Regions from separate parts of the Jejuibacter calystegiae genome, predicted to be linked through region 3. Evidence: predicted binding sites of a transcription regulator. Region 3 holds the regulator's gene; each other region holds the start of a gene.

Region 1 (10,536 bases), 2.5 Mb from region 3:
GACGCCCGGCAGCTTATCGCCAGCGGCGTCCGGGCGGTGGCGGAAGGCGCCAATATGCCGACCACCCTGGAAGCGACCATGCTGTTCCAGCAGGCTGGGGTACTGTTTGCGCCAGGCAAAGCGGCCAACGCCGGCGGCGTGGCAACGTCGGGACTGGAGATGGCTCAGAACGCGGCGCGCCTGAGCTGGGACAGTGAAGAGGTCGACGGGCGGCTGCATGCCATTATGGAAAAAATCCACGCCGACTGCGTCACCTGGGGCAGCGACGACACCGCGCAGGTAGACTACGTGCGCGGCGCCAATATCGCAGGCTTTGTCAAAGTGGCCGATGCCATGCGCCATCAGGGCGTTATCTGAGTCAGACGCCGGTGGCGGCCTCTTTACCGCCGCCTTTACCCCGGCGTTTCCCCTTCATCGCGCCGCCTTTACGGGCGGCGCGTTTTTCCGACTGGGGCTCGGGAGCCGCCAGACCGCGAAACTGGCGCACCGGGGCATTGCGCGCCAGGCCGATCAACTCATGCAGGGTGTCCACCAGCGGATACATAAAATCCTGATAGCGGCACTGCTTTTCGCTGATGCGGGTCAGCGTCGATTCCCAGTGGGCGGTCATATCTGGCCGTCCGGCAATCTCCGGCAGCGAGTGAATCAGCGCCCTGCCGGGGTCCGAAGAGTGAATATAGCGCCCCTTCTTAACCAGAAAACCGCGCCGGAACAGCAGCTCGATAATTCCGGCCCGGGTGGCTTCGGTACCCAGTCCGTCGGTCGCGCGCAGGATCTTCTTTAAATCTTTATCCTGCACAAAGCGCGCGATACCGGTCATGGCCGACAGCAGCGTAGCATCGGTAAAATGGCGCGGCGGCTGGGTCTGACGCTCCACCACCTCACCCTTTTCGCACAGCAGCTCGTCACCCTTCGCCACCACCGGCAGCGGCGTACCGTCGTTATCTTCATCGCGCTCTTTGGCCCCCAGCAGGGTGCGCCATCCGGCTTCCGCCAGAAAACGCGCCCTGGCCACAAAGCGGCCACCGGCAATATCGAGATCGATAACGCACTTACGGAATACGGCATCCGGACAGAACTGCATCAAATACTGGCGGGCAACCAGCTCGTAGACCCGGCTCTCGTTTTCGGTCAGCTTCACGGCGCTGCCGCGGGCGGTCGGGATGATGGCATGGTGGGCATCCACCTTTTTGTCATCCCAGCAGCGGTTGCGGATTTCGGGATCCACCACCGGCTGCGGCAGTAGATCCGGCGCGTGAACGCCGATAGCGTTAAGCACCGAATGACGCCCGGCGTAGTGCTCTTCCGGCAGATAGCGGCAGTCAGAACGGGGATAGGTAATCAGCTTATGGGTTTCATAGAGCTTCTGGCAGGTGTCCAGCACCGTCTGGGCACTCAGGCCGAAGCGTTTTGCCGCCTCAATCTGCAGGCTGGAAAGCGAAAACGGCAGCGGCGCCGTCTCTGACTCGCGCTTATCGTTATAAGCCGTTACCGTGGCTGGCTGACCGTTAATGCGTTTAACCACATGCTCCGCCAGCCCCCGGTGCAACAACCGCCCCTCTTCATCCTGATAAGGCTCGCAAGAATCGCTGGGCTGCCAGACCGCCACAAAGCGTTCATCCTTCGGGGTGACGATATGGGCGCGCACCTCAAAAAAGTCACGCGGGACAAAGTTTTCGATCTCTTCGTCACGGCGCACCACCAGCCCCAGTACCGGGGTCTGTACCCGCCCGACCGAAAGCACTCCCTGATACCCGGCGTTACGCCCCAGTAGGGTCCAGGCCCGGGTCATATTGATGCCGTACAGCCAGTCGGCGCGGGCACGAGCCAGCGCGGAAACGCACAGCGGCACAAATTCGCTGTTGGCGCGCAGCCTTGCAATGGCGCGCTCCACCGCCTGCGGGTTGAGATCGTTGATCAAACAGCGCTGAACCTGGCGCCGCTTTTCCGGCGCCAGTTCCAGGTAGTCGAGCACCTCATCCACCAGCAGTTGCCCTTCGCGATCCGGGTCACCGGCGTGCACCACTTCGCTGGCCTGCTCCAGCAGCTTACGGATGACGTTAAGCTGTTTGGCGACCGACGGCCGCGGCTGCAGCCGCCACTTTTCCGGGACGATGGGCAGATCGGCCAGATTCCAGCGCGCGTAACGCCCGTCGTAGACATCCGGCTGAGCCTGTTCCAGCAGGTGGCCCACGCACCAGGTCACCACCTGGCCGTTGCCACACTCTATGTAGCCATCGCCGCGGCGATGGGGTTTGGGCAGCACATCGGCAATGGCTCGCCCAAGGCTTGGCTTTTCCGCGATAAACAGCCGCATGGAATCAGCGCACCTCGATCATCGGGCGCCCGCCCCGGGCCTCGCGCAACTCGCCGATGGCCGTTAATTCCAGCCCCAGCTCAGCCGCCTGTGCCAGCACCTGGGCTTCGGCTTCCGGCGTCACCGCCAGCAGCAGACCGCCAGAAGTCTGGGGATCGCACAGCAAATCGCGCCACGCCTGCGGCATTTCGCCCATCAGGTGGCCGTAGCTGGCAAAGTTACGGGCTGTGCCGCCAGGCACGCAGCCCTGGTCGATATAGGCCTCGACGCCGGGCAGTTTCGGTATCCGGTCGAACCAGACTTCGGCCTGAACGCCTGCGCCCTGGCACATTTCGCTCAGGTGTCCCAACAGACCAAAACCGGTGACGTCGGTCATCGCCTTCACGCCGTCGAGCTGCGCCAGCACCGCGCCCGGCTTATTCATCCGGCACATCACTTCGGTAGCCAGTCCCTGGTGTTCCGGCAGCAGACGCGATTTTTTCTCGGCCGTGGTCAGAACGCCAATGCCCAGCGGCTTGGTAAGATAGAGTTTGCAGCCCGCTTGCGCCGTACTGTTTTTCTTGATCCGTTCGGTGGGCACCACGCCGGTCACCGCCAGACCGAAAATCGGCTCAGGGGCGTCGATGGAATGGCCGCCCGCCAGGGCGATTTCCGCCTGACGGCAGGCTTCACGCCCCCCTTCGGTAACCTGACGGGCAATTTCCGGGGCCAGTTTATCCAGCGGCCAGCCCAGGATAGCTATGGCCATAATCGGCTTACCGCCCATCGCGTAGATATCGCTGATGGCGTTAGTGGCGGCAATGCGGCCAAAGTCGAAGGGATCGTCGACAATCGGCATAAAAAAGTCGGTGGTACTGATAATGCTGGTGCCGTTACCCAGATCGTAAACGGCCGCATCATCGCGAGTCTCATTGCCCACCAGCAGGTTCGGGTCGATAAACTTCGCCTGTTCGCTGTGCAGGATGGTTTCCAGCACCTTCGGGGATATTTTGCAGCCGCAACCAGCTCCGTGGCTATATTGCGTCAAACGAATAGCTTGCTCACTCATGGACCTCTCCTGTCATTGGCAATGGCCCATATGGTAGCGCCAGAATGCGGGAGTGGTAAGAGTGGCCATCCGAATTGCGCTGCTTTTGCTCACAATCCGGACAGCTGAGGGGAAGTTTCAGAATCGTTGCACGAATGGCGTGATGTCCGGCACGCTGATGGAGGTGGCGGCTTTGAGCTGGGGCGTGCCCAGATAGAGGAAGCCGACAATCTGATCCTGCTCGCGACACTGGAAGGCGGCGCGAACGGCCTGGTCGCCGGTCCAGGGACCGCTGCGCCAGATGCCGTTAAAGCCCTGGGCCTGGGCCGCCATCTGCATCGCCATCACCGCGCAACCCGCAGAACAGAGCTGCTCCCAGTGCGGTACCTTCGGATGATCGCTGCAGTGGGCCACCACGGCGATAATCAGCGGCGCGCGAAACGGCGAGGCGCGCGACTTTTCAATCGCCTTTTCGTCCAGCCCTTTGGCCTTCGCCGCCTCTTCCAGCAACAGGCTGAAGCGCGCGCGGCCTTCCCCTTCAATCAGGAAAAAACGCCAGGGTTGCAGACCGCCGTGATCCGGCGCCCGCATTCCGGCCTGCAGAATATTCTGCAACGCCTCGCCTTCCGGTGCAGGCTCCGCCAGGCGGGAAGCGCTGCGTCGGTTGATTAACAGCTCTAATGCATCCATTTATTAACTCCAGTAACGATGCCTGCTCAAGAAATTAACACAGCATGGCAGATTGTTACAGTACAGTGCCGATTCCTGCTGACAATCCGGCCCCGGATATTTAGGATAAACAGCATACTGGCTGCCACCGGATCGCTGGCAGTGATATCTATCTGGTTATGGAGAAGACATGCACACCCTTTGGCGAATCTTTGCCGGCTTTTTTAAATGGAGCTGGCGTCTGCTGAATTTCATCAGGGAACTGGTACTTAACCTGTTCTTTATCTTCCTGGTTCTGGTTGGGGTAGGCATCTGGATGCAGTTCAGCAGCCTGACATCCGACACTAACCGCCCGGCCGAACGTGGCGCGCTGCTGCTGGATATCACCGGCGTCGTGGTCGATAAGCCTTCGGTCAACAATAAGCTGGGTATGCTGAGCCGCCAGCTGTTTGGCGCCAGCTCCGATCGGTTACAGGAAAACTCGCTGTTCGATATTGTCGATGCCATTCGCCAGGCGAAAGGTGACGCCAATATCACCGGCATCGTGCTCGATCTGAAAAACTTTGCCGGCGCCGACCAGCCTTCAATGCGCTATATCGGCAAGGCATTACAGGAGTTCCGCGCCAGCGGTAAGCCGGTTTATGCCCGGGGCGCCAGCTACAGCCAGGGACAGTACCTGCTGGCGAGCTTCGCCAACAAGATCTGGCTCTCTCCGCAGGGCGTGGTGGATATGCACGGCTTTGCCACCAACGGCATGTACTATAAATCACTGCTGGAGAAGCTTAAGGTCAACACCCACGTGTTCCGTGTAGGAACCTACAAATCTGCGGTAGAGCCGTTTATCCGCGATGATATGTCCGATGCCGCCCGCGAAGCCGACGGCCGCTGGATTGGCGAGCTGTGGGGCAACTATCTCGACACCATCGCCGCTAACCGTAAGATCCCGGCCAGCCAGGTCTTCCCCGGCGCCCAGGGTCTGCTGACGCAACTTACCGCGCTCAAAGGCGATACCGCGCAGTATGCCCTGAAGAACAAGCTGGTAGATGAACTGGCAACCTCAGACGTGGTTGACCAGGCGCTGGGCAAGCAGTTCGGCTGGGACAACAAGCAGAAAACCTATAAAGCCACCAGCATCTACGATTACAGCGTGAAGCCCGCCCCGCAGCAAGGCGGCGCCATCGCAGTCATTCTGGCGAGCGGCGCCATTATGGACGGTGAAGATTCTGCCGGTAATATGGGCGGCGATACCACTGCGGCGCGCATTCGCGAAGCCCGACTCGACCCCAACGTGAAAGCGATTGTGCTGCGGGTCAATAGCCCCGGCGGTAGCGTCAGCGCCTCTGAGGTGATTCGTGAAGAGCTGGCCGCGGCCAAAGCTCAGGGCAAACCGATCGTGGTTTCAATGGGCGGAATGGCGGCCTCGGGTGGTTACTGGATCTCGACGCCAGCGAACTACATCGTGGCTTCCCCCTCCACGCTCACCGGCTCTATCGGTATCTTTGGGGTTATCACTACCCTGGAAGAGAGCCTGAAGAGCGTGGGTGTGAATACTGATGGCGTGGCAACCTCGCCGCTGGCGGATGTCTCCAGCACCAAAGCGCTGCCGCCGGAAGTACAGCAGATGATGCAACTGAGCATCGAGAGCGGCTATCAGCGCTTTATTAATCTGGTGGCGAAGTCGCGCAACAAGACGCCGGAGCAGATTGATCAGATTGCTCAGGGCCACGTCTGGACCGGCCAGGACGCCAAAAAGAACGGCCTGGTAGACAGCCTTGGCGACTTCGATGACGCCGTGAATAAAGCAGCCGAACTGGCGAAGCTGAAGCAGTGGCACCTGAAGTTCCAGCTGGATGAGCCGGGTCTGTTCGACCAGTTGCTGAATCAGATGGGCGCCTCGGTCCAGGCCTCGTTACCTGACGCGCTACAGGCTTATCTGCCAGCACCGCTGGCGCAGGCCACCAGCGAATTGAAGGCTCAGGGCGACAAATGGCAGTCGCTCAACGATCCTCAGAACCGCTACGCGTTATGCCTCACCTGTGGTGATGTGAAGTAACACCTCCCCCAACAGCCCGGCGCCTGCCGGGCTGTTTTTTTCCCGGATCCCTGGCTATATTGCGGCTGTTTATTTCAGCCCAGAGTCCTCTGATGCAAAAGAAATCGATTTATGTCGCTTACACCGGCGGTACCATTGGTATGCAACGCTCCGAGCAGGGGTATATCCCGGTTTCCGGCCACCTGCAGCGTCAGCTGGCGCTGATGCCGGAATTTCATCGCCCGGAGATGCCGGACTTTACCATCCACGAATACCAGCCGCTGATGGACTCTTCGGATATGACGCCGGAAGACTGGCAGCATATCGCCGATGATATTAAGGCCCACTACGACGACTATGACGGCTTTGTGATCCTGCATGGTACCGACACCATGGCCTTTACCGCTTCGGCGCTCTCCTTCATGCTGGAGAATCTGGGTAAACCGGTGATTGTGACAGGGTCACAAATCCCGCTGGCGGAATTGCGTTCAGACGGACAGACCAACCTGCTGAATGCGCTTTATGTGGCGGCCAACTACCCGGTTAATGAGGTCTCGCTATTTTTTAATAACCGCCTGTACCGCGGCAACCGCACCACCAAGGCCCATGCCGACGGCTTCGATGCCTTCGCCTCCCCCAACCTGGCGCCGCTGCTGGAGGCCGGTATCCATATCCGGCGTCTGAATACTCCGGCGGCCCCCACTGGTCACGGCGAACTGATCGTTCACACCATTACGCCGCAGCCGATTGGGGTAGTGACCATCTACCCGGGCATTTCTGCAGATGTGGTAAGTAACTTTCTGCGTCAGCCGGTGCGGGCGCTGATACTGCGCTCTTACGGCGTGGGCAATGCGCCCCAGCATGCCGACTTTCTGGCGGAACTGCGGGCAGCCAGCGAGCGCGGTATCGTGGTGGTTAACCTGACCCAGTGCATGTCGGGGCGCGTCAATATGGGCGGCTATGCCACCGGTAACGCCCTCGCCCATGCCGGCGTGGTCGGCGGCGCCGATATGACGGTAGAGGCGACCCTGACCAAGCTACACTGGCTGTTAAGTCAGGGACTGGAAGCCCCCGCCATTCGCGCGGCGATGGCGCAAAACCTGCGCGGTGAACTAACCCCGGACCACGAAGGAGCAATCTGATGACCCAAAGCGCACTGTTACTGATCGACCTTCAGAATGATTTCTGCGCCGATGGCGCCCTTGCGGTACCGGACGGCGATAGCGTGATTGCCGTCGCCAACCGGCTGATTGATGCCTGCAAGACCAGGGGGATCGCAGTGTTGGCCAGCCAGGACTGGCACCCGGCGAATCACGGCAGCTTTGCCAGCCAGCAGGGAGAGCCGCCTTACACTCAGGGTGAACTGGCGGGCCTGCCCCAGACCTGGTGGCCGGATCACTGCGTGCAGAACAGTCCGGGCGCAGCGCTGCATCCGGAGCTCCATCAGCAGGCCATCGATGCGCTGTTTTATAAGGGGGAAGATCCGCTGGTAGACAGCTACAGCGCCTTCTTCGACAACGGCCAGCGTCGCCAGACCGAACTGGACGGCTGGCTGCGTCATCATGAAGTCACCGAACTGATTGTAATGGGGCTGGCGACCGACTACTGCGTGAAATTCACGGTAATGGACGCTCTGAAGCTGGGCTACCGCGTCACCCTGGTCACCGACGGCTGCCGCGGCGTGAATCTTTCCCCCCAGGACAGCGAGCGGGCACTGGCGGAAATGGCGGCGGCAGGCGCCACTCTTAGCGCCGAAGCTGAAGCGCTTCAGTAAGTGCATGACGGCCCGGGAAATCCCGGGCCATCGGTTACTGCTGCTCCGGCTTCAATGTAACGAAAGGCGCCGGTTCAATACCGAACTCCTGCTTCAGCTGCTGCTTGCTCTTCATCACGATCTGACCGTCGGTGCCCAGCGACATATGCTCGGGCTGATGGTTATTGCGCGACTGCCACAGCATCACCAGCTGTAAGGTGTTCTCTTTCTGCTCCGGCGTCAGCGCCACGCCATCGGGCCATTTCCCCAGCTCTACCGCCGTAACAAGACGCTGGTACACTTCCGGCGTCATAGCGGCAAGAATCTGCTCTATCTCCATACTCATAGTTATTACACTCCCTGGGAAGGTAGCTGAATCGATTTATCAACCTTTGGTGCGTTCATCGCTGCTGCCATCGCTAAAGCTCAGGGAAGCAGAGTTAACGCAGTAGCGTTCACCGGTGGGCTGCGGACCGTCCGGAAATACGTGCCCCAGATGGGCATTGCAGTTACCGCAGCGGATCTCAATACGCTCCATACCGTGGGTGAAATCCTTCAGATAGTGGATGGCGTCTTCGCTGACCGGCTGGTAAAAGCTGGGCCAGCCGCAGCCGGAATCGTACTTGGTACCGGCATTAAACAGCGGCGCATCGCAGACCAGACAGTGGTAGATGCCGTCGCTCTTGTTATGCAGCAAACGCCCGCTAAATGGCGGCTCAGTGCCCTGTTGCTGGGTCACGTAGTACTGCATTTCAGTCAGGGATTGTTTCAGTTCTTCAGTCGATTTTGAGTTAGCCATAAACAGCGCTCTCTGTGTGCGTATCGGGGGAGTTCCTCAGTTCAGATTCTAACAAAACATTAACAGCGAGGATGCCGGTTTTGTTCTAAACTCAGCCCATAATAGCGGATGCCCCCTCATTTGTGATCAAATTCACACTTTTGTATCCAGGGCGCTTTAAAATCTGCCGCATCACCCCCATATGGGTGGCAGCAGAATGGAAACGTGGAGGCAAATCTGCCCCTCAGCGGTTTGATTTGTCGCAATGATTGACACGATTCCGCTTGACGCTGCGTAAGGTTTTTGTAATTTTACAACCAACCTTTTATTCACTAACAAATAGCTGGTGGAATATATGACTATCAAAGTAGGTATCAACGGTTTTGGCCGCATTGGCCGCATTGTTTTCCGTGCTGCTCAGGAACGTTCTGACATCGAGATCGTGGCTATCAACGATCTGCTGGACGCGGAATACATGGCTTACATGCTGAAGTATGACTCCACTCACGGCCGTTTCAACGGTACCGTAGAAGTGAAGGACGGCCATCTGGTTGTTAACGGTAAAACCATCCGTGTTACCGCTGAAAGAGACCCGGCTAACCTGAAGTGGAACGAAGTTGGCGTTGACGTTGTTGCTGAAGCAACCGGTATCTTCCTGACCGACGAAACTGCACGTAAGCACATCACCGCTGGCGCGAAAAAAGTGGTTCTGACTGGTCCGTCTAAAGATAACACCCCGATGTTCGTTCGCGGTGCCAACTTTGAAACCTACGCTGGCCAGGATATCGTTTCCAACGCTTCCTGCACCACCAACTGCCTGGCGCCGCTGGCTAAAGTCATCAACGACAACTTCGGTATCGTTGAAGGCCTGATGACCACCGTTCACGCCACCACCGCTACCCAGAAAACCGTTGACGGCCCGTCTCACAAAGACTGGCGCGGCGGCCGTGGCGCGGCTCAGAACATCATCCCGTCCTCTACCGGTGCTGCTAAAGCGGTCGGTAAAGTACTGCCGGAACTGAACGGCAAACTGACCGGTATGGCGTTCCGCGTTCCGACTCCGAACGTATCCGTTGTTGACCTGACCGTTCGTCTGGAAAAAGCCGCTTCTTACGAAGACATCAAGAAAGCGATCAAAGCCGCTTCTGAAGGTCCGATGAAAGGCGTTCTGGGCTACACCGAAGATGACGTGGTTTCCACCGACTTCAACGGCGAAGTTTGCACTTCCGTGTTCGATGCCAAAGCCGGTATCGCCCTGAACGACAACTTCGTGAAACTGGTTTCCTGGTACGACAACGAAACTGGCTACTCCAACAAGGTACTGGACCTGATCGCTCACATCTCTAAATAAGGTGTGTTGAATCAGCGTTCTGCAAAAGGCCCCCCACGGGGCCTTTTTTATTGGATCAGACAAGGAGATACCTATGAGTGCCGATATCTATACGCTGTCCGTCGTTAATCAGATAAGCGATGCTGTCTCCCGCCGTAAGCTGGACGAACTGGACCTGATTGTGGTGGATCACCCCAGGGCGCGCGCCGCCTTTGCGCTGCAGGGCGCTCACCTGCTCTCCTGGCAGCCCGCCGGAGAAGAAGAAGTCATCTGGCTGAGCAGCAATACCCCGTTTACCACCGGTAGCGCGCTGCGCGGCGGCGTACCTGTCTGCTGGCCCTGGTTTGGCCCGTCGGCGCAGCCGGGATTCCCGTCCCACGGTTTTGCCCGCAACCTGCCGTGGCAGCTTAAAGAGCACCAGCAGGATACCGATGGCGTTAATCTCACCTTCGAACTGCTGAGTAGCGACGAAACCCGCCGCTTCTGGCCCCACGACTTCCAGTTGCTGGCGCACTTCCGGCTGGGCGCCGAATGTGAAATGGCGCTGGAAGCGCACGGCGATTTCGAGACCACCGCGGCGCTGCACAGCTACTTCCGGGTGGGCGATATCGCACAGGTGCGCGTTGCCGG
Region 2 (10,536 bases), 540 kb from region 3:
CACTGGGACATTCCGTTACCCGCGATGGTGACCCCTTCCCGGCTGTGGCAGTGGTAATCGCTATTCCCCGCCACGCATCAGCGCCACCAGCTCTCTGGCCCCCTGCCCCAGCGGTTGCGCCTTATTCCATATCAGGTGCACCGGCAAACGCAGCGCATTCTCGGTATTACCGAATCGCAAACGTACCAGTTCTCCCTGGGCCAGCCTGTCAGCGATAAGCGTCTGGGGGAAATTGCCCCAGCCCAGCCCGGCCTCCACCATCTCCAGCGCCATCGCGAAACTGTCAGCATACCAGCAGGAAGTCGCCACCTTCGCCCGGGCGTCCGCCAGCGGGCGATCGCGACTGGCCACCACAATCTGACGCACCTGAATTAAATCCTCCAGCCAGTGCGACGCTCCCTTTTCGGCAAGCAGCGGGTGATCCGCCGCCAGGGTTGCCACCAGCGCTTCATCATCCACCCACTGAAACTGCAGCTGCCCGTCGACCTGGAGGCCACCCCAGGCCAGCGCCAGACTGACGCGCTGCTGCTGCAACAGGTGAACAATCTCATCCTGCGCTGCCTGAATCATCTCTACCTCCAGCAGCGGATAGCGTCGGGAGAGTTGATTCACCGCCCGCAGCAACGCCTGAGGATTCACATCGGTGACCACACCGATGGACAACCGGCTCTCTAACCCCCGGGAAAGCGCCAGCGCATGGTTGTGCAACTGGGTCAGTTGGTCCTGCGTCGCTCTGACGTGCGGCGCCAGCGCCAGGGCCCGGTCGGTGGGCACCGGCTCACGGCGGCTGCGGTCAAACAACGCATAGCCCAGTTCCGCTTCCATATTCGCTACCGCCATACTGACAGCGGAAGGCACCCGCCGCAGCGCCCGGGCTGCGGCGGAAAAAGAGCCATGATCCAGCACGGCCAGAAACAGTTCGATATTGTCACGGGTAAAGTACATAGCCCAACCTGTCAGTAGAATTGATAGCTCCTGACTTTTTCTGTCAGTCACGCTGAGGCAATCTTAGCGCCTATATCATCATCACGAAACCGACTGAGAGGAATAATGTGCAGGGTGTAAAACGCAAACTGGTCTATGTCACCGCTTATGAATTGATTGGAATGACGATCTCCGCGCTGGGGCTGGCACTGCTTTCCGGCACCGCGCCCACCACCACCGGCCCGCTATCGGTGATTATTACCACCATCGCCGTATGCTGGAATTTCATCTGGAACACGCTGTTTGAGTGGTGGGAAAGCCGTCAGGCTTCGCGTACCCGCACCGTGAAGCGGCGTATTTTGCACGCGGTAGGTTTTCAGCTGACGCTGGTGATATTTCTGATCCCGCTGATCGCCTGGTGGATGGAGATTACCCTGGTGCAGGCCTTCCTGCTGGATATGGCGCTAATCGTCATCATCCCCTGCTATACCTTCATCTATAACTGGGCATTCGATAAGCTGTTCGGCGTACCGGCTTCGGCACAGCCGGAAGTGGAAAGCGCGGCCCGATAAACGGCAAAAAGGCCTCCGAAGAGGCCTTTGTTACGGATGGCGCCAATTAGTAGAGCAGGCGCGCGCGGATGGTGCCCGGAATCGCCTTCATGGCCAGCAGGGCATTTTCCGCCACCACTTCCGAGGCATCGATATCGATAACCACATAACCCATATGCGGCGTAGTCTGCAGGTACTGGGCCGAGATATTAATGCCCTCGGCGGCAAAGATCTGGTTAATGGCCGTCAGCACCCCGGGGCGGTTTTCATGAATATGCAGCAGACGGCTCACGGTCGCGCCATGATGCGGCAGGGAAACTTCCGGGAAGTTCACCGCCGAAAGCGTGGAGCCGTTATCGGAGTACTTAGCCAGCTTACCGGCCACTTCCAGGCCGATATTCTCCTGCGCTTCCTGGGTGGAGCCGCCGATATGCGGCGTCAACAGCACATTGTCGAACTCGCACAGCGGCGACAGGAAGGGATCGCTGTTGGTCGCAGGCTCGGTCGGGAAAACGTCGATAGCCGCACCGGCCAGGTGCTTACGGGAAAGCGCATCGCACAGCGCCGGGATATCCACTACGGTGCCGCGTGAGGCGTTGATCAGCAGCGAGCCCGGCTTCATCAGCGCCAGCTCATGCTCACCAATCATATCTTTGGTGCTGGCGTTTTCCGGCACGTGCAGGCTCACCACATCGCTCATATTCAGCAGATCGGAAAGATGCTGCACCTGGGTGGCGTTGCCCAGCGGCAGTTTGCTTTCGATATCGTAGAAATAAACGTGCATGCCCAGCGATTCCGCCAGAATGCCCAGTTGGGTGCCGATGTGGCCATAGCCGATAATGCCCAGCTTTTTACCGCGCGCTTCAAAGCAGCCCGCCGCCTGCTTGTTCCAGACGCCGCGATGCGCTTTGGCATTCGCCGCCGGTACGCCGCGCAGCAGCAGCAGCAGTTCGCCAATCACCAGCTCAGCAACCGAGCGCGTATTGGAGAACGGCGCGTTAAACACCGGCACACCGCGGCGGGCCGCCGCATCCAGATCCACCTGGTTGGTGCCGATACAGAAACAGCCCACCGCTACCAGCTTTTCGGCCGCAGCGAAGATCTCTTCGGTCAGTTGAGTACGGGATCGGATTCCAATGAAGTGGGCATCGCGGATCGACGCTTTCAGCGCATCGCTGTCCAGCGCCCCTTTATGATATTCAATGTTGGTGTAACCCGCGGCCCGCAGGTTATCCAGCGCTTTCTGATGCACGCCCTCCACCAGCAGGAATTTAATTTTCTCTTTCTCCAGTGATACTTTTGCCATTTCCCGACCCTGTCTTGTTGTAGATGCTGTGTCTTAACGACTGACTGAACATAAGCTCGCCTTCTGTCAACATATCAAAAATAGCGGTCCCGGCAATATGAACGTTTGCGTGGTCTTTATTTAAGAAAAGTCATGATGATGCAAAAGCAGAACAAAACGTTGTGTGATATAAATGTTACAGAACAAATGCGGGAGATGGGAAAAAGATGTGACATATGTCACTAAAAAAGCGATGTAAAAAATTTCTGGCAAACCGGAGCATCATCTGCCCCGGCTCAGACAAAAAGCGGCGTTTATTTTACGATTGTTTTTACGCCATCTTCGCGACCGATCAATGCCACATCGGCGCCACGACGCGCAAACAGTCCTACGGTCACTACGCCGGGAATGGCGTTAATCGCATCTTCCAGCGCCACAGGGTCCAAAATTTCCAGGCCATGCACATCAAGAATCACATTGCCGTTATCGGTCATCACGCCCTGACGGTATTCCGGGCGCCCCCCCAGCCTCACCAATTGACGCGCCACGCAGCTGCGAGCCATAGGAATAACCTCTACCGGCAGCGGAAAGTTACCCAGAATCGGCACCTGCTTGGAACTATCTGCGATACAGATAAACTTCCGCGCCACGGAGGCGATGATCTTTTCGCGCGTCAGCGCAGCGCCACCGCCCTTGATCATCTGCATCTGGTCGTTAATCTCATCCGCGCCATCCACGTAGATCCCCAGGGAGTCCACATCGTTGAGATCGAACACCGGAATACCCAGTCCTTTAAGCTTTTCCGTTGAGGCGTCTGAACTTGATACCGCGCCTTCAATCTGGTGCTTCATGGTACCCAGCGCATCGATAAAATGAGCGGCGGTGGAGCCGGTACCAACGCCCACAATAGTTCCCGGTTGTACGTACTGGAGAGCGGCCCAGCCGACCGCTTTTTTCAGTTCATCCTGCGTCATGATGGTTATGCCTGTTCGTGAAAGATGTCGGCATTATAGTGCATGACGACACAAAAGTGGGCAGCCCGACGGCGATCCAGTACTGGATCAAGACCGAAATTGTGTCATAGTGCTGGGCACGATAAAAACAGGAGTACAACACAACAATGAAACGCCCGGACTACAGAACATTACAGGCACTGGATGCAGTCATACGCGAGCGGGGTTTTGAGCGCGCCGCGCAGAAGCTGTGCATCACCCAGTCTGCGGTGTCACAGCGCATCAAGCAGCTGGAGAATATGTTCGGGCAACCGCTTCTGGTACGAACCGTTCCGCCGCGCCCTACCGAACAGGGGCAAAAGCTACTGGCGCTGCTGCGTCAGGTGGAGCTACTGGAAGAGGAGTGGCTGGGAGATGAATCCGGCTCCACGCCGCTGCTGCTTTCGCTGGCGGTGAACGCCGACAGTCTGGCGACCTGGCTGCTGCCTGCGCTTTCGGAAGTGCTGGCCGACTCCCCTATTCGTCTGAATCTTCAGGTCGAAGACGAAACCCGCACTCAGGAGCGCCTGCGCCGCGGTGAAGTGGTCGGCGCAGTCAGTATTCAATCCCAGGCGCTGCCGAGCTGCCTGGTGGATAAACTGGGCGCGCTGGACTATCTGTTCGTCGGTTCAAAGGCGTTTGCCGAACGCTATTTTCCCAACGGCGTCACCCGCACTGCGCTGCTTAAGGCGCCCGCAGTGGCTTTCGATCACCTGGACGATATGCATCAGGCCTTCCTGCAGCAAAATTTCGATCTGCCGCCGGGCAGCGTACCCTGCCATATCGTGAACTCATCAGAAGCCTTCGTTCAGCTGGCGCGTCAGGGCACCACCTGCTGTATGATTCCGCATCTTCAGATTGAGAGGGAGCTGGAAAGTGGCGAACTGATTGACCTGACCCCGGGTCTGTATCAGCGCCGGATGCTCTACTGGCACCGCTTCGCGCCGGAAAGCCGGATGATGCGTAAAGTGACCGATGCTCTGGTGGCATTCGGCCATAAGGTACTGCGCCAGGATTAACTCGCTTACCACCTATCCAGGTTGAAGCCGGGTTTTAGTCCCCTCTCCCCACCGGGGAGAGGGTCAGGGCGAGGGGGAAGTTACTGCTGCTGCTGCGCCCCACCCTGCGGCTGCAACTGGAATACCACATCCACCTGATCGTCAAACTGAATGGTCTGCTGATCGTAGGTTTCCTGCGCCGATACCGGCGCCGCCGCTTCGGCTTTCATCATCCGCACCATCGGCGTCGGGCGATAGTTAGCCACGTGGTAGCGAACGCTATAGACCGGCCCCAGCTTGCTGTCGAAGCCCTGAGCCAGACTACGAGCCTGACGTAAGGCATCGTCGATCGCCGCCTTACGCGCTTTTTCTTTGTACTCTTCCGGATGCGCTACACCCAGAGAGACCGAGCGGATTTCATTAAGGCCGGCCTTCAGCGCGCCGTCCAGCAGTTCGTTCAGCTTATCCAACTGGCGCAGCGTCACTTCAACTGAACGTACGGCGCGATAGCCCTTAAGCTGAGACTTGCCGTCCTTCAGATAATCATATTCCGGCTGAGTGCGCAGATTCGCGGAGCTGATATCTTTCTTCTCTACGCCGTTCTTCTGCAGAAAACCCAGATACTGGGCAACGCGATCGTCGGCCTGCTTCTTGGCGGTAGCGGCCTCTTTCGATGAAACACTCACCTCAATGGTCAGGGTGGCGATGTCGGGAACGGCATCGACGCTGGCGGTGCCAGAAGTGACGATATGCGGCCCATTCGGCAACTCGTTTGCCTGCGCGGCCACGCCGCTCAGCCCTAACACAGCCGCTAATGCTAATACTTTAAACTTCACTGTCATTCCTCCGTTCCTCATTCCACAAATGATGCCTGCCATTCAGCCGAAATCGCTGCTGCCTTGCAAGTGCTTTTCGCCTGAAAAATCACGATATCCGGCCTTTAGTGTAGTTTATCGACGGTGCCGGGGTTAGCCTGCCAGCGTTTTCAGCAAATCAATGCCTTCGCCTGCCAGACGCAGGCCGATAACGACCATCACCAGCGCCACGCCGCCATTAATAATGCGCTGGGCCAAAGCGGTACGCAACCGGGGAGCCAGCATACTGGCCATAAGCGCCAGACCGAAGAACCACAGGAAAGAGGCGCTGATAGTCCCGATAGCAAACCAGCGCTTTGGCTCTGCTTCCAGCTGGCTGCCAAGGCTTCCCAACACCACAAAGGTATCCAGATAGACATGAGGATTAAGCCAGGTGGCCGCCAGCATACTGATGATAATCCGCACTCTTCCCTGCTTGCGAGTCTCCTCACTGGTCAGTGCCACATCCGGGCTCATAGCGACCCTAAAGGCCCCCCATCCGTACCAGAACAGAAAGGACACGCCGCCCCAGGTCACCAGCGCCATCAACCAGGGTGACTGAGACAGCAGCGCGCTGCCGCCAAAAATACCGGCGCCAATCAGCGCCAGGTCACTTAAGGCGCACAGCGTCGCCACCATCAGGTGATACTGGCGGCGAATGCCCTGGTTCAGCACCAGCGCATTTTGCGGTCCCAATGGCAAAATCATGGCTGAACCTAATATAAGCCCCTGAAAATACCAGGATAACATAGCAATACAACTCCACTCTTTATCATTGTCGGCAGAGTGTAATACCGCAGAATTATTAGAGGAAATGGATAATTTTAATCAACGATAAGATGGGCTAATACAGGAGGGGATAAAAAAGCCGGCGCACTGGCCGGCCATAAAAATTATGCTTTTTCCGCAGGCTTCACCTGATTCAGATGAACATCCATCTGCGGATACGGGAAGCTGATGCCGTTGGCATCAAAGGTGCGCTTCACGTTTTCCAGGAAATCCCAGTAAACCGGCATCAGTTCGCTGCTGCGACTCCAGGCACGCACCACAAAGTTGACCGAAGAGGCACTCAGTTCATTCAGACGCACCACGATATCATGATCCTTCAGCATGCGATCGTCAGCCTGGATAAGCTCATTGAGCAGGCGTTTTACCTCATCAATATCGGCATCGTAAGAGACCTGAATAATAAATTCGTTACGGCGTACCGGCTCGCGTGAATAGTTCACGATATTGCCGCTGATAATATTGCCGTTTGGAATCACCACTATTTTGCCATCCAGGGTGCGGATGGTAGTAGAGAAAATCTGCACGTTCAGCACGGTGCCGGACTGGCCGCTGATATCGACGAATTCGCCGGTGCGGAACGGGCGGAAAGTAACCAGCAATACGCCAGCCGCCAGGTTAGAGAGCGAGCCCTGCAGCGCCAGCCCCACGGCCAGACCGGCAGCACCCAGTACTGCAATCACCGAAGCGGTCTGTACCCCAACCCGCCCCAGGGCGGCGATCAGCGTAAAGGCGATAATCCCATAGCGTACCAGTGCGGAAAGGAAATCCGCCACGGTGGAGTCTATCTTACGGGACAGCATGACTTTATTGACCGCATTAGACACCATGCGGGCCACGATCATACCGATGATGATGATAGCGATAGCGGCGGCAATATTAACCGCGTAGCCAATTAGCAGCGCCTGATTGCGCACGACCCAGTTACCGGCATTTTCAATGCCGCCAATGACGTTAATGTCTTCCATCCATAAATCCTTAATATCGTTATGGTTTAAACTCGCTTCGCCGAAGCAATCCCCTTAAAGGGTAAGCAAAGGAGGGGGATTATACCAGGGGAGAAGCAGGCAACCACAAGAGGAGAATAAAAACAAAAAAAGGGCCCGCTTGCAGCAGGCCCTGTCAACAGTGCGTTACGCGCTGATTTAGAGTACGTCGATAGCGTTCAGCTCTTTAAACGCTTTTTCCAGGCGAGTCACCATGGACTGCTGGCCGGCACGCAGCCATACGCGCGGATCGTAGTACTTCTTGTTCGGCTGATCTGCGCCTTTCGGGTTACCCAACTGGCCCTGCAGATAGGCTTCGTTTTCTTTGTAGTAGTTCAGAATACCTTCCCAGGTTGCCCACTGGGTGTCGGTATCGATGTTCATTTTGATAACACCGTAGCCTACAGACTCTTCAATCTCAGCAGCAGTAGAGCCGGAACCACCGTGGAACACGAAGTTCAGGCTGTTGTGCGGCAGGTTATGTTTTTTGGAAACATAGTCCTGAGAGTCGCGCAGAATGGTCGGAGTCAGCTTAACGTTACCCGGCTTGTAAACGCCGTGTACGTTACCGAAGGAAGCGGCGATGGTGAAACGCGGGCTGATGGCGTTCAGCTTGGTGTACGCGTAGTCCACGTCTTCCGGCTGGGTGTACAGCGCGGATTCGTCCATATGGCTGTTGTCCACGCCATCTTCTTCACCGCCGGTGCAGCCCAGTTCGATCTCCAGGGTCATGCCCATTTTGGACATACGCTGCAGATATTTAGAGCAGATCTCGATGTTCTCCTCCAGAGACTCTTCAGACAGGTCGATCATGTGGGAAGAGAACAGCGGTTTACCGGTCGCGGCAAAGTGCTTCTCACCGGCGTCCAGCAGGCCATCGATCCACGGCAGCAGTTTCTTGGCGCAGTGGTCGGTGTGCAGGATAACCGGCACGCCGTAGTGTTCAGCCATCTGGTGCACGTGATGCGCGCCAGAGATAGCGCCCATAATGGCCGCGCCCTGAGGAACGTCGGTCTTAACGCCTTTACCCGCGATAAAAGCCGCACCGCCGTTAGAGAACTGGACGATAACCGGCGATTTTACTTTCGCAGCGGTTTCCAGCACGGCGTTGATAGAGTCAGTACCCACGCAGTTAACTGCCGGCAGAGCAAAATTGTTCTCTTTTGCTACCTGGAACACCTTCTGTACGTCATCGCCAGTGATCACGCCAGGTTTTACGAAATCAAAAATTTTTGACATGTTACGTTGTCCTGTATCTTCTCGGCCTTTCATCCGTCGTCTTTCACCTGAGTGAAATCTGCCTGGATGTCATTGAAAAACAGGCGGGATTTTCCCGCCTGAAGATGCATTACTGCTTAGCACGCTCTTCGAGCATGGCGACTGCCGGCAGTACTTTGCCTTCCACGAACTCCAGGAATGCGCCACCGCCAGTGGAGATGTAGGAGATCTTATCGGCGATGCCGAACAGATCGATGGCGGCCAGGGTATCGCCGCCGCCTGCGATGGAGAAGCCTTCGCTGTCAGCGATAGCGTTGGCAACAATCTCGGTGCCTTTGCGGAAGTTCGGGAATTCGAATACGCCAACCGGGCCATTCCACAGAATGGTTTTAGCGTTTTTCAGGATTTCCGCCAGTTTTTCAGCGGAAACATCGCCCAGATCCAGAATCTGCTCATCATCTTTAATGTCGGTTACCGACTTCAGGGTTGCAGGCGCAGTTTCAGAAAACTCGGTTGCCACACGTACGTCGGTCGGAACCGGGATATCGCAGGTGCCCAGCAGGCGTTTGGCTTCATCTACCAGGTCAGCTTCGTACAGGGATTTACCCACGTTGTGGCCCTGTGCGGCAACAAAGGTATTAGCGATACCGCCGCCCACGATCAGCTGGTCAGCGATTTTAGACAGCGAGTCCAGCACGGTCAGTTTGGTAGAAACTTTGGAACCGCCAACGATGGCAACCATCGGGCGAGCCGGCTCTTTCAGCGCTTTACCCAGCGCGTCCAGCTCGGCAGCCAGCAGCGGGCCAGCACAGGCAACGTCGGCGAACTTGCCCACACCGTGGGTGGAAGCCTGGGCGCGGTGCGCAGTACCGAAAGCGTCCATCACGAACACGTCGCACAGTGCGGCATATTTCTTAGACAGGGCTTCGTCGTCTTTCTTTTCGCCCTTGTTGAAGCGAACGTTTTCCAGCACCACCAGTTCGCCAGCGTCGATTTCAACGCCGTCCAGGTAATCTTTCGCCAGACGAACCGGATTAGAGAGCTTGTCTTTCAGGTAGTTAACTACCGGCAGCAGAGAGAATTCTTCGTTGTACTCGCCTTCGGTCGGACGACCCAGGTGGGAAGTGACCATCACTTTTGCGCCCTGCTTCAGAGCCAGTTCGATGGTGGGCAGGGAGGCACGGATACGGGCATCGCTTGTCACTTTCCCATCTTTAACCGGCACGTTCAGATCCGCACGGATTAGCACGCGTTTACCAGCCAGATCCAGATCGGTCATCTTAATTACAGACATGGTGAATCCTCTCGTTGATTCTTAAAGTTTTGCAGGCGCAAACCGCGCCTTACCTGAAACCAGTGGCGGCCATCGCTAACGTTGTGTCGAGCATTCGGTTAGCAAAGCCCCATTCGTTGTCGCACCAGACCAGGGTTTTGACCAGGTGCCCACCGCTGACCCGCGTCTGGGTGCCATCAACGATGGCACTGTGCGGATCGTGGTTAAAATCTGTCGAGACCAACGGTAATTCCGTATAGTCAACTATACCATGAAATACCCCCTGTGCCGCTTTTTGCAGCAACAGGTTAACCTGTTCAACCGTCACCGCCTGGCGCAGCGTAACGCTCAGATCGATGGCAGTTACGTTGATGGTTGGCACCCTGACCGCTATCGCTTCAAAGCGGTCGCAAAACTGCGGAAAGATACGGGTAATGCCCGCCGCCAGCCGGGTATCAACCGGAATAATAGACTGGCTGGCCGCCCGGGTACGCCGCAGATCCGGGTGATATGCATCGATAACCTGCTGATCGTGCATCGCGGAGTGAATCGTGGTTACCGTTCCGGACTCAATGCCCCAGGCATCTTCCAGCAGCTTAATCACCGGGATAATGCAATTGGTGGTGCAGGAGGCGTTGGACACCATACGATCTTCCGCCCTGAGCGCCT
Region 3 (10,536 bases):
GCCGACTACGGCACCACGCTTGCTGCGACGGGCGCAGGCTTCAATGGCGTTCAGGTCTTCGATAGTACGGTAGACGAAGCAGTCCTGGGTTTCGGCGCCTTTAATGGGCGGTACCCATGGATAGGAGCCGGTAGCCATAATCAGCTTGTCGTAGTAAAGCGTACGACCAGAGCTGGAGTGGATAACCTTCTCCTGGCGATTGATGGTAATGGCGCGTTCGCCAACCAGCACCTGTACGCCGTGTTTCTCGTAGTAGCCTTCCCGCACCAGCGACAGTTCTTCAGCAGTATGGTGGGAAAAGTAAGAGGAGAGGTGGACACGGTCGTAGGCGATACGGGGCTCTTCACAAAAAACGGTGATATCAAATTGCCCGGGTTCAGCTTTATCAAGAAGCTCTTCGATAAAGCGATGGCCGACCATGCCGTTACCGATAATAGCGAGTCTGACTTTGCTCATTTTTGCCTCGATTTCTTTTCTATTACCGATGACTTTAACGATTCAGCACCGGTTATTATTGATTCAGATCAATTTCGCTCCTGTATACCCCTTAATGGGTATATTCTTGATTTTTAAGTGGATATCTAAGTGGCGGAAAATGCTGGTTTTTAATTGAGCAGTTTCTTTAGGGGGAATATTGGCAGGTTGGGGAGCGATTCCCCCCGAGAGGGAGGAATCGGTCGTGAGTAGATCGGTCACTGTTTCACGATACTGGCATGCTGGCGGTGACGGGAGACAAATCCCAGTAGCAGGCACATCAGGAAGACCACGGCATAGAGACCATTGGCGGTAAACAGCGCTGCCTGTGGCCCGCTGTGGGCGACTATTGGGCCGGTGACCACAAAGGTCAGCATGGTGCCGATGGTGCCGCAGGTCAGCACGAAGTTAACCAGTTTCGGTGACGCCACCCGGGTCTGTAGCGAGCCCAGGGTGATAATCGAGGTGTAGATAGCGCTGGAGCAAAAGCCAAGCGCCAGAATAAACCACGGCAGATGTGGGGCGCTGCTGGTAATAAAGCCGTACATCAGCAGCGTGGCAAGTAGCGCCAGCACCGTCAGGATGCGCTGCAGATCGAAGAAACGCAGTATCACGCTGAAGGCCCACATGCCCAGCATATAGGACATCCAGAAGTTACTGACCAACCTGCCGGCATCGTTCAGATTCATTCCCAACTGCCTGGCGTATTCCGGGACCCAGGAGATAAAACCCAGCTGGCCGAGGATGTAGCAGAGTGCCGCGATGGACAGGAACAGAACGCCGATTCCCCATTTCTCTTTCGGCGCTTTCTGCTGCTCAGGAGCGGCGTGGCGCCCCAGGGCCGGAAACTGGCAGCCCAGGGTCAACAGGAAAATGGCGACGTAGATCAGGCCGATGCAGACGTACACCCAGTACCAGGTAAGGCTGCGCGCCAGCAGAAAGGCGGCCAGCATCGGAAAAATCATGCCTGCCATGCTGAAGAAGGAGTCGGTAAACAGCAACCGGGAGCCGCGCTGACGGCCTTCATACATATGGGTAATCAGAAAGGTACCGATAGACATGGTAATACCGCTGACCAGGCCCATGACGAACATCGAGGCGGAAAAGAGAGCCAGGCTGTGGCCGAGTATCAGCCCCGCCAGCGCCAGGATCATCAATATGAAGCCAAAACGCAGCTGGGTTTTTAGCGGAACGATTTCCATTAGCCAGGCATTCAGGAAGATGGAGATCAGGATCCCGGCGTTAAGAAAGGTGAAAGTATTACTCATGCTGGAGACCGGCAGACCGAAGTAATCTGCGATATTTCCCATGACCATTCCGGTGATAATCACCAGCGCCCCGGTCAGGGCGTAGGAGAGAAAACTGATCCAGGTAAGCTTGATACGATTGTGACTGGTCATAACGAACCTGTGAATAGAAGTGTAAAGCGCATTGACGGCGCGGTAAGCGCTCGAAGTCTAGACATTAATGTGATCAATTTAAACTTTTTACTGTTTATTTTATGAAATAAGCTTTTTGTTTTGTGTTTTGAGTCCCGTTTTTGAACTAAAAAACCGTTTTAGCTGCCAGTCATGGAGCCATCGTAAAAAAAGGTAAATGGCTGGCATGACGCAGCGAGGCTCTTTAAAATCAATCAATTCCCCTCAAGCTTCTCAAAGGAACCGTTCATGCTGAAATCGACCCTGGCAGCGGTCGTTACCGTGTTTGCCCTTTCAACGCTTTCTCCCGCCGCACTGGCGGCAAAAGGCTCCCCGCACGTTCTGTTGAATACCTCTGCAGGCGATATTGAACTTGAGCTGGATAGCCAGAAAGCGCCGGTTTCAGTACAAAACTTCCTGGACTATGCCAACAGCGGTTTTTATAACGGTACCGTCTTCCACCGCGTGATTCCGGGCTTTATGGTTCAGGGCGGCGGTTTTAACAAAGAATTGCAGCAGAAGCAGCCGAAGCCGCCGATTAAGAACGAAGCGGACAATGGTCTGCGTAATACCCGTGGCACTATTGCGATGGCGCGTACGGCAGATAAAGACAGCGCCACCAGCCAGTTCTTTATCAACGTGGCCGATAACGCTTTCCTCGACCACGGCCAGCGTGACTTCGGTTATGCGGTATTTGGTAAAGTTGTGAAAGGAATGGACGTTGTCGATAAGATCTCTCAGACCCAGACTCACGATGTCGGCCCTTACCAGAATGTACCGACAAAACCGATCGTTATTCTGTCTGTGAAGCCTCTGCCTTAATCTCTTCGCGCGCGGGCCCTGACGCCCGCGTGCTGCTCTGCCCCCGACGCGGTCCGGAATTGCTGCTTATACTTGTGGCAAACGGGCTGCGTACGGGAGGTGTCATGACCAAAAAACTCACCGACAAACAAAAAATCCGCCTGTGGGAACAGCGACGCTTGCCCTGCTTTCAGGACAGCTGTCGGCTGGAGATCCCTGATTCCGGGCGCGCGCCGGAGCCCGCGGGTAACGCACTGAGCGGCGAAGCGCTGGCGTTGACGACGCAACGCCTTGCCACGCTGGAGCTGGGCCCGGTACTGCGCGGCTTGCCCTGGCTGTGCGCCATCCATCATCATCTGTTTATCGAACTGTTCGATCGGGCCGGCGAACTGCGCCAGGTGGATATTTCGCTGGGAGATACGCCTTTCTGCCTGTTTACCCGAATCGAAAAAGAGGGTAATGCGCTGATGCAAAAGCTGGAGAATGAGCACTATCTGGCGGGGCTGGAGCGCCATCGCTTTGTGACGCGGCTGGCCTGGTATTACGGCGAGATTAATGTTCTGCATCCGTTCCGGCTCGGTAGCGGTCGTACTCAGCGTATTTTCTTTGAACAGATGGCGATCCACGCTGGTTACTGTCTGGACTGGAAACCCGTTACCCCACAGGCATGGCGCGATGCCTGCCAGAGTAGCGCTATGGGCGATCCGGCGCCACTGGAGGCGTTGTTCGCAACTGTCGTGAGCGTAGCAGGGGAAAAAGCGTAGAATAGCGCGGTATCATTTTTGCCGGAGCCGCTATGCTATTACTGATCGACAACTACGACTCTTTTACCTGGAACCTCTACCAGTATTTCTGCGAACTCGGGGCTGATGTCAGGGTGAAGCGTAATGATGAGCTCTCGCTTGATGAGATAACGGCGCTGGCACCCCGGCAACTGGTGATCTCCCCCGGTCCCTGCACGCCCAATGAAGCAGGCATTTCTCTGGCTGCTATCCGCCATTTCGCCGGTCGGCTGCCGATTCTGGGGGTCTGTCTGGGGCATCAGGCGATCGCCCAGGCGTTTGGCGCATCGGTGGTACGTGCCGGTAAGGTGATGCACGGCAAGACCTCCGCTATCCGCCATACGGGCGTCGGTGTATTCCAGGGGCTGAATAATCCCCTGACGGTGACCCGATATCATTCGCTGCTGGTGGACCCCGCTACCTTACCTGACTGTCTGGAAGCGACGGCCTGGAGTGATGAGCAGGAGATTATGGGGCTGCGCCACCGGACGCTGGCGCTGGAGGGGGTGCAATTTCATCCCGAGAGTATCCTGAGCGAACAGGGGCACCGGTTGCTGGAAAACTTCCTGAAGCGCTGATTTTATGTTTGCCAGTGTGTGATTTTTTATGCATATTTAATGATTATATTTTCAATTAAAGATGTGCGTAAAAAAGGGACGGTTAACCCATGGCAAATGAAAATTCAGCGATTACTCGCGCCACTTTTGATGATGTCATCCTGCCCGTTTATGCACCGGCGCAGTTTATCCCGGTGAAGGGGCAGGGCAGCAGGGTCTGGGACCAGCAGGGCAAAGAGTACGTTGACTTTGCCGGTGGTATTGCCGTCACGGCACTGGGACACTGCCACCCGGCTCTGGTGTCGGCGCTGAAGCAGCAGGGAGAGACTCTGTGGCATACCAGCAATGTGTTCACCAATGAACCGGCGCTGCGTCTGGGTCGTAAGATCATTGACGCGACCTTCGCTGAGCGGGTGATTTTCATGAACTCCGGCACCGAAGCCAATGAAACCGCCTTTAAGCTGGCGCGTTACTATGCTTCCACGCGCTACAGTCCGTACAAAACCAAAATTATCGCCTTCCATAATGCTTTCCACGGGCGTTCACTGTTTACCGTATCGGTCGGTGGACAGCCCAAGTATTCAGACGGCTTCGGCCCTAAACCTGCTGATATTATCCATGTGCCCTTTAACGATCTGCACGCCGTGAAAGCCGTCATGGATGACCACACCTGTACCGTGGTGGTCGAGCCGATTCAGGGAGAAGGGGGAGTCACCGCCGCCACGCCGGAGTTCCTGCAGGGGCTGCGTGACCTGTGCGATCACTATCAGGCGTTGCTGGTCTTTGATGAGGTACAGTGCGGTATGGGTCGCGTGGGCAAGCTGTTCAGCTATATGCACTACGGTGTGACGCCGGACATTCTGACCAGCGCCAAAGCGTTGGGCGGCGGTTTCCCGGTGAGCGCGATGCTGACGACCCAGGAGATTGCCTCTGCTTTCCACGTGGGCTCCCATGGCTCGACCTATGGCGGTAACCCGCTGGCATGCGCGGTGGCGGAAGCGGCCTTCGACATCATTAATACCCCACAAGTGCTGGGTGGCATTCAGAGCAAGCGTCAGCGTTTTGTCGACCATCTGCGTCAGATCAACGAGCAATTCAATATTTTCAGCGAAGTTCGCGGTATGGGGCTACTGATTGGTGCTGAGTTGAGTGAAGCATATAAAGGGCGCGCCCGGGATCTGCTGAACGCAGCAGCGGAGCAGGGCGTTATGGTGTTGAATGCCGGGCCGGACGTGGTTCGTCTGGCGCCGTCGCTGGTGGTGGAAGACGCCGACATCGATGAAGGCATGGCGCGTTTCGCCAAAGCGGTGCAGAAAATCGCCCTGGGATGATTATTTGTGGCTTTGCAGACGGCGGCGTAGCCAGGCGCCGTGGTGGGGGCGCTGATGCCAGGCCACGGAAGAGATGGTATGCATCGCATTCAGATGGCTGAGGATGCGATCCAGATGGCGCTCCATGGTGCTCATTGGGCCAATGGTGAGCGCCTCGGGGTCGTCCAGTACGTGAATGGCGCCGCTGTCGTCGGGGTTGTCCCAGGTCAGCCGTTGCTGGCAGCGCTGAATAGCGATTTCACAGGATTGCAGATAGCGTTGGGCCAGCGCTGGCGTCAGCATATTATGCTCGCGCGCCAGGATCGTCATGGCGTTAATATGCTCGACGATAAACTGGCTGTGGGTTACCCATAGCTTCATATCGGCCAGGTAACGGTTATTGAATGATGGCTCCTGCATTGCCTGATTTAGCGAGTTATAGAGCGCATTATGGGCCTGATTGACCCGCATTCGCTCCCAGGCCAGCGGGCCGGGCTGTGGATCGTCGCTCAGGATCTGGCGGATGGCCTGCTGGTCGCGCTCCAGCGCATCGTGGGCATTCTGTCGTAGCAGGCCGCTCTGCCACTGAGGCCACAGCCAGACCATGCCGCCAAAGGCGATCAGGCAACCGAGCAGCGTATCCACCAGTCGGGTCATAATAAACTGCTCACCGCTCAGCGAAAGCAGTTGCAGGCTGTAAACCGCAGTGATGGTAAATCCGACGGTCGCCAGCGCGTAATGTTTACGGATTATCAGGTAGCCAATCAGCGTTATCAGCAGCATTCCCGCCAGAATATAGCCCTGGGGTACGTTAAAGTGTAGCGCGCCCGCCGCAATTAACAGACCCGCGATAGTTCCCCCCGCCCGGTGCAGAATGCGTACCCGGGTGGCGCCATAGCCGTTCTGGGTGACAAACATGATGGTCATTAGTATCCACCAGGGTTTGGGCAGATTGAGCGCGGCGCCAAGCAGACTGGCGATGGCAAGCATGGTTCCAATGCGCGCTGCGCTACGCAGCGCCGAGGACTTCAGCGACAGATAGCTGCGCAGCGCCCGAAGCAGCGGAAGATGCTGTTGCCGGTCGGCCATCAGATCCCGAATATAGAGCGGGCGCTGGGTGCGCAGTAGTCGGGCGATACGGCTGAAGTGATAGTGGCAGAACTGCCCCACCGGGTTTTCCGGATGCTGGCGGGCAATCTTTTCCAGCGCGGAGATGGGTTTTTCCATGCTAAAGCGCCGGGGATAGCGGTGGTAGAGTATATCGTCGCTGACTACGCGCAGCCGGGCGGCCACGGTACGGGCCGCCCAGCGAATCACCGGTTCCGCGTGGCTCTGCTCTACCAGTTTCTGTACCTCTTCAGGCTGGTGAAGGCTGACGGAAATATGCTCCTGAAGATCCAGCGCCACCTGAAAGACGCGCAGCAGGCGCTTATAATCATTCTGGCGGCTGGTGGCAGATAGCATATGCAACTGCTGATAACAGAGGCTGATGAGATCCACCACCTTTTGCTGACGAATCAGCAGCGGCGGCAGCGCATTTTCCGGATCGGTATGCTGGGTCAGCAGGCTGTATTTGGCTTCGCAGTAGTCCGCCAGTTCGCGATAGAGCAGGCTCAGGGTCTCGCGTAGCGGCTGCTCACGCCACATCCAGAACCAGAACCAGTTAAAGGCGCCGTACCACAGGGTGCCGAGCGCATACAGCAGCATCGGCTGCCAGACCGGCATATTGCCGGCCAGCCCCAGAGTAAAGATCGCGGCGATAAGCGAAGCAGGCAACAGGCGGCCATGCAGGGCGCTGATTTCCGCCGTAACGCCCAGTAACAGCGCCATTCCGAAGAAGATGGCGGCCAGTGGCAGCTTTTCCATCAGCAGTAGCTGCACCATCAGGCTGCTAAAGGCGAACAGCGAGCCGCCGACGATCAGGCGTTTAAAGAAACGTTTATGGGGGGTATCCAGGCCCGCGATATTGCAACAGGCGGGAACCAGCGAGAAGAGCAGGCCCTGTTGCAGGCTACCGAATATTAGCCCGATAATCACCGGCAGCGACAGTACCAGGGTCTGACGCAGCGCGTAGTTAACTTCGGGGTGATAGATCAGTCGGCGCATTGGCACAGGGTAACGCGTCAGTGGCAAAGAGAAAAACGGCGCGTTGCCACAACACGCCGTTACAGACCGGGATTAACGGGTACCGAAGACGACGATGGTTTTCCCGTGTGCGGAGATCAGGTTTTGATCTTCCAGCATCTTCAGAATACGGCCAACGGTTTCGCGGGAACAGCCCACGATCTGCCCGATTTCCTGACGGGTGATTTTGATCTGCATTCCGTCCGGATGGGTCATTGCGTCCGGCTGTTTTGCCAGGTTCAGCAGAGTCTGTGCGATACGACCTGTCACATCCAGGAAGGCGAGATTGCCCACTTTCTCTGAGGTGACCTGCAGACGGCGGGCCATCTGCGAGGAAAGGCGCATCAGAATGTCCGGGTTTACCTGGATCAGCTGACGGAATTTCTTATAGGAGATTTCAGCGACTTCGCAGGCGGTTTTCGCCCGTACCCAGGCGCTACGCTCCTGGCCTTCTTCGAATAGCCCCAGTTCACCAATGAAATCCCCCTGATTCAGGTAAGAGAGGATCATCTCTTTCCCTTCCTCATCTTTGATAAGTACTGCGACAGAGCCCTTAACGATGTAATAGAGGGTTTCGGCTTTTTCACCCTGATGAATAAGTGTGCTCTTCGATGGATACTTATGAATGTGGCAATGAGACAAAAACCATTCGAGAGTCGGGTCTGTTTGCGGTTTGCCAAGCACCATGCGCGGTTATCCTCTGGTTATAAGCTGACGCCCGGAAGAATATGGGCCTCCGGGCGTATTGATCGTTTGTCCCCGCTCTTGGGGATCTGGCATGAGAAAAGCCTGTAAGCTACATAAATTTCACGTGAAATTTCATCCCGTACGCGCTTCGCCGCGCCGCGAGAGGGTATCCTCAGTGTTTTAGCATAGCTTTTTCCGGGTGTCTCCTATTGTCTCGTTTCAGCTTGACCCGGATCGCCTTCTGTTGCGACTTTCTTTGCGGCGGCTTACTCTGTGGGGAAGAATGGCTTGATGGGAGCGACAACATGCAGTCACGAGTAAAATGGGTTGAGGGCCTGACTTTCCTGGGTGAGTCCGCCTCCGGGCATCAGGTGCTGATGGACGGGAATTCCGGCGACAAGGCCCCCAGTCCGATGGAGATGGTGCTGATGGCGGTGGGAAGCTGTAGCGCCATCGATGTGGTCTCTATTCTGCAAAAGGGTCGCCACGGCGTGACCGACTGCGAGGTGAAGCTAACCTCGGAGCGTCGTGAAGAGGCGCCGCGCCTGTTCACTCATATCAATCTGCACTTTATCGTTACCGGCCAGGATCTGAAAGACAATGCGGTGTCGCGTGCGGTGGATTTGTCTGCCGAGAAATACTGCTCTGTGGCGCTGATGTTGGGTAAAGCGGTGAATATCACCCATTCATATGAGGTGGTGGAAGGCTGATGCTGGCTGGGGAGGGGAGACAGATTCCCCTCCCCAGCCAGGGATTAGGCTATCTTTTTACCTTCCATAATGCGCCGCACCAGCGGCGTCATAATCAGCTCCATCGCCAGTCCCATCTTGCCGCCCGGCACCACCAGCGTATTGATATGCGAGATAAACGAGCCCTGCAGCATCGCCAGCAGCCAGGGATAATCGACCTCCAGATCCCGGAAGTGGATCACCACAAAGCTTTCATCCAGCGACGGGATCTCTCTGGCGGCGAAGGGATTAGAGGTATCTACCGTCGGCACGCGCTGGAAGTTGATGTGGGTACGTGAGAACTGCGGGGTGATGTAGTTGATGTAGTCTTCCATCGAACGCACCACCGAATCCATCACGGCTTCACGGGAATGGCCGCGCTCGCTGGTGTCGCGCACCAGTTTCTGAATCCACTCCAGGTTGACGATGGGTACTACGCCGACCAGTAGATCCACATGCTGCGCCACATCGTGCTGCGAGGTGACCACGCCGCCGTGCAGCCCTTCGTAGAACAGCACGTCCGTAGGTTCTGGTAGCGGCTGCCAGGGAGTAAAGGTGCCTGGCACCTGATCCCAGGGCACTGCTTCATCGTAGGTATGTAGATATTTGCGGGACTTTCCCGTACCGCTATGACCATATTCGGTAAAGGTATTTTCCAGCAGACCAAAGTCATTGGCGTCCGGGCCGAAATAGCTGATATGGCGCCCTAAATCCCGGGCCTTGCGAATCTCCATATCCATTTCCGGGCGGGTATAGCGGTGGAAACTGTCACCTTCGAGCTCGGCGGCTCTGAGCCCAAGTTCGGCGAAAATCTTACGAAATGCGATGCTGGTGGTGGTGGTTCCCGCACCGCTGGAACCGGTGACGGCGATAATCGGATGCCTGGTGGACATAGCTGAGCAACTCCTTGAGTACAGGGGTGTAGCCACTGAAACACGGCGAATTGTTTGGTAAACCAGATATTAGCCGCGGAATTGCGAGCGCGGCATGATGTTGACCGTTTCATGAAGTTCCGACCATACCACAACGGCTTCGCCGGTTTGTAGCTGATGCTTTACATCCGCCACTTTTTGTTCGAGCGAACGCTCATGTTCACCGTAATCGGTGCCTTCGCGCAACACAAAGGCTTCTATCAGACTATCCAGCGTTTCCGCCGATATCTGCTGCCAGGGAATAATCATTTATCCATCCAGGAATTGACTTAACCAGTCGGGAATACGTTTTTCCAGCCACATTTCCGGGTGTCGTAGTGTTCCCCCCACGAAGCCGACGTGGCCACCGTGCTCGGTCAGCTGATACTCAATGTTGGGGGGCAGATGGTCGAGATCCGGAATGACCTGGTGATCCATAAAGGGATCGTCTTTCGCGTGGATAATCAGCGTCGGTCGGGCTATTTGCGGCAGCATTGGCAGTGCGCTACAGCGTCGGTAGTAGTCCAGGGCATCACGAAAACCGTGGATTTTCGAGGTAATCAGATCGTCGAACTCCCGGATGCGGCGAATGCGTTTCAGGCGGGCTCTGTCGATGGGCAGGGTTCCGGGCCAGGCCTTGAGTTTTCGCCCGGCGTTAGCCTTCAGCAGATTCAGCAGATAGCGCTGGTAGAAACGGGAAAACCCTTTTTCCATATGGTAGCAGCAGGGCTCCAGCATCAGCGG

What was found. Region 3 encodes CRP, which controls carbon source genes, mostly activating them, when cyclic AMP is high. Its sites were predicted from a motif close to ATGTGANNNNNNTCACAT; they were not measured.
Positions count from the first base shown of each region.
Region 1: msrB (peptide-methionine (R)-S-oxide reductase MsrB) is a predicted target of CRP. The motif match lies at 8,718-8,735, and genes of this name have one in related genera.
Region 2: serA (phosphoglycerate dehydrogenase) is a predicted target of CRP. The motif match lies at 2,988-3,005, and genes of this name have one in related genera.

Region 1 covers NZ_CP040428.1:3,443,485-3,454,020, reverse strand. Annotated here, with positions in the region: gene gdhA (NADP-specific glutamate dehydrogenase) at 1-357, shown strand, start outside; gene FEM41_RS15960 (DNA topoisomerase III) at 359-2,317, opposite strand; gene selD (selenide, water dikinase SelD) at 2,322-3,365, opposite strand; gene FEM41_RS15950 (NAD(P)H nitroreductase) at 3,483-4,034, opposite strand; gene sppA (signal peptide peptidase SppA) at 4,204-6,066, shown strand; gene ansA (asparaginase) at 6,159-7,187, shown strand; gene pncA (bifunctional nicotinamidase/pyrazinamidase) at 7,187-7,819, shown strand; gene FEM41_RS15930 (YeaC family protein) at 7,854-8,138, opposite strand; gene msrB (peptide-methionine (R)-S-oxide reductase MsrB) at 8,184-8,597, opposite strand; gene gapA (glyceraldehyde-3-phosphate dehydrogenase) at 8,932-9,927, shown strand; gene FEM41_RS15915 (D-hexose-6-phosphate mutarotase) at 10,001-10,536, shown strand, end outside.
Region 2 covers NZ_CP040428.1:202,368-212,903, forward strand. Annotated here, with positions in the region: gene FEM41_RS00845 (5-formyltetrahydrofolate cyclo-ligase) at 1-57, shown strand, start outside; gene FEM41_RS00850 (LysR family transcriptional regulator) at 61-945, opposite strand; gene FEM41_RS00855 (PACE efflux transporter) at 1,053-1,496, shown strand; gene serA (phosphoglycerate dehydrogenase) at 1,543-2,781, opposite strand; gene rpiA (ribose-5-phosphate isomerase RpiA) at 3,075-3,734, opposite strand; gene argP (DNA-binding transcriptional regulator ArgP) at 3,881-4,771, shown strand; gene FEM41_RS00875 (oxidative stress defense protein) at 4,852-5,586, opposite strand; gene argO (arginine exporter ArgO) at 5,719-6,354, opposite strand; gene mscS (small-conductance mechanosensitive channel MscS) at 6,498-7,358, opposite strand; gene fbaA (class II fructose-bisphosphate aldolase) at 7,536-8,615, opposite strand; gene pgk (phosphoglycerate kinase) at 8,725-9,888, opposite strand; gene epd (erythrose-4-phosphate dehydrogenase) at 9,938-10,536, opposite strand, start outside.
Region 3 covers NZ_CP040428.1:737,921-748,456, reverse strand. Annotated here, with positions in the region: gene nirB (nitrite reductase large subunit NirB) at 1-456, opposite strand, end outside; gene tsgA (MFS transporter TsgA) at 693-1,874, opposite strand; gene ppiA (peptidylprolyl isomerase A) at 2,142-2,714, shown strand; gene FEM41_RS03540 (putative adenosine monophosphate-protein transferase Fic) at 2,819-3,457, shown strand; gene pabA (aminodeoxychorismate synthase component 2) at 3,490-4,053, shown strand; gene argD (bifunctional acetylornithine/succinyldiaminopimelate transaminase) at 4,143-5,363, shown strand; gene FEM41_RS03525 (YccS/YhfK family putative transporter) at 5,364-7,448, opposite strand; gene crp (cAMP-activated global transcriptional regulator CRP) at 7,521-8,153, opposite strand; gene FEM41_RS03515 (OsmC family protein) at 8,459-8,863, shown strand; gene FEM41_RS03510 (phosphoribulokinase) at 8,908-9,774, opposite strand; gene FEM41_RS03505 (YheU family protein) at 9,844-10,062, opposite strand; gene FEM41_RS03500 (hydrolase) at 10,063-10,536, opposite strand, start outside.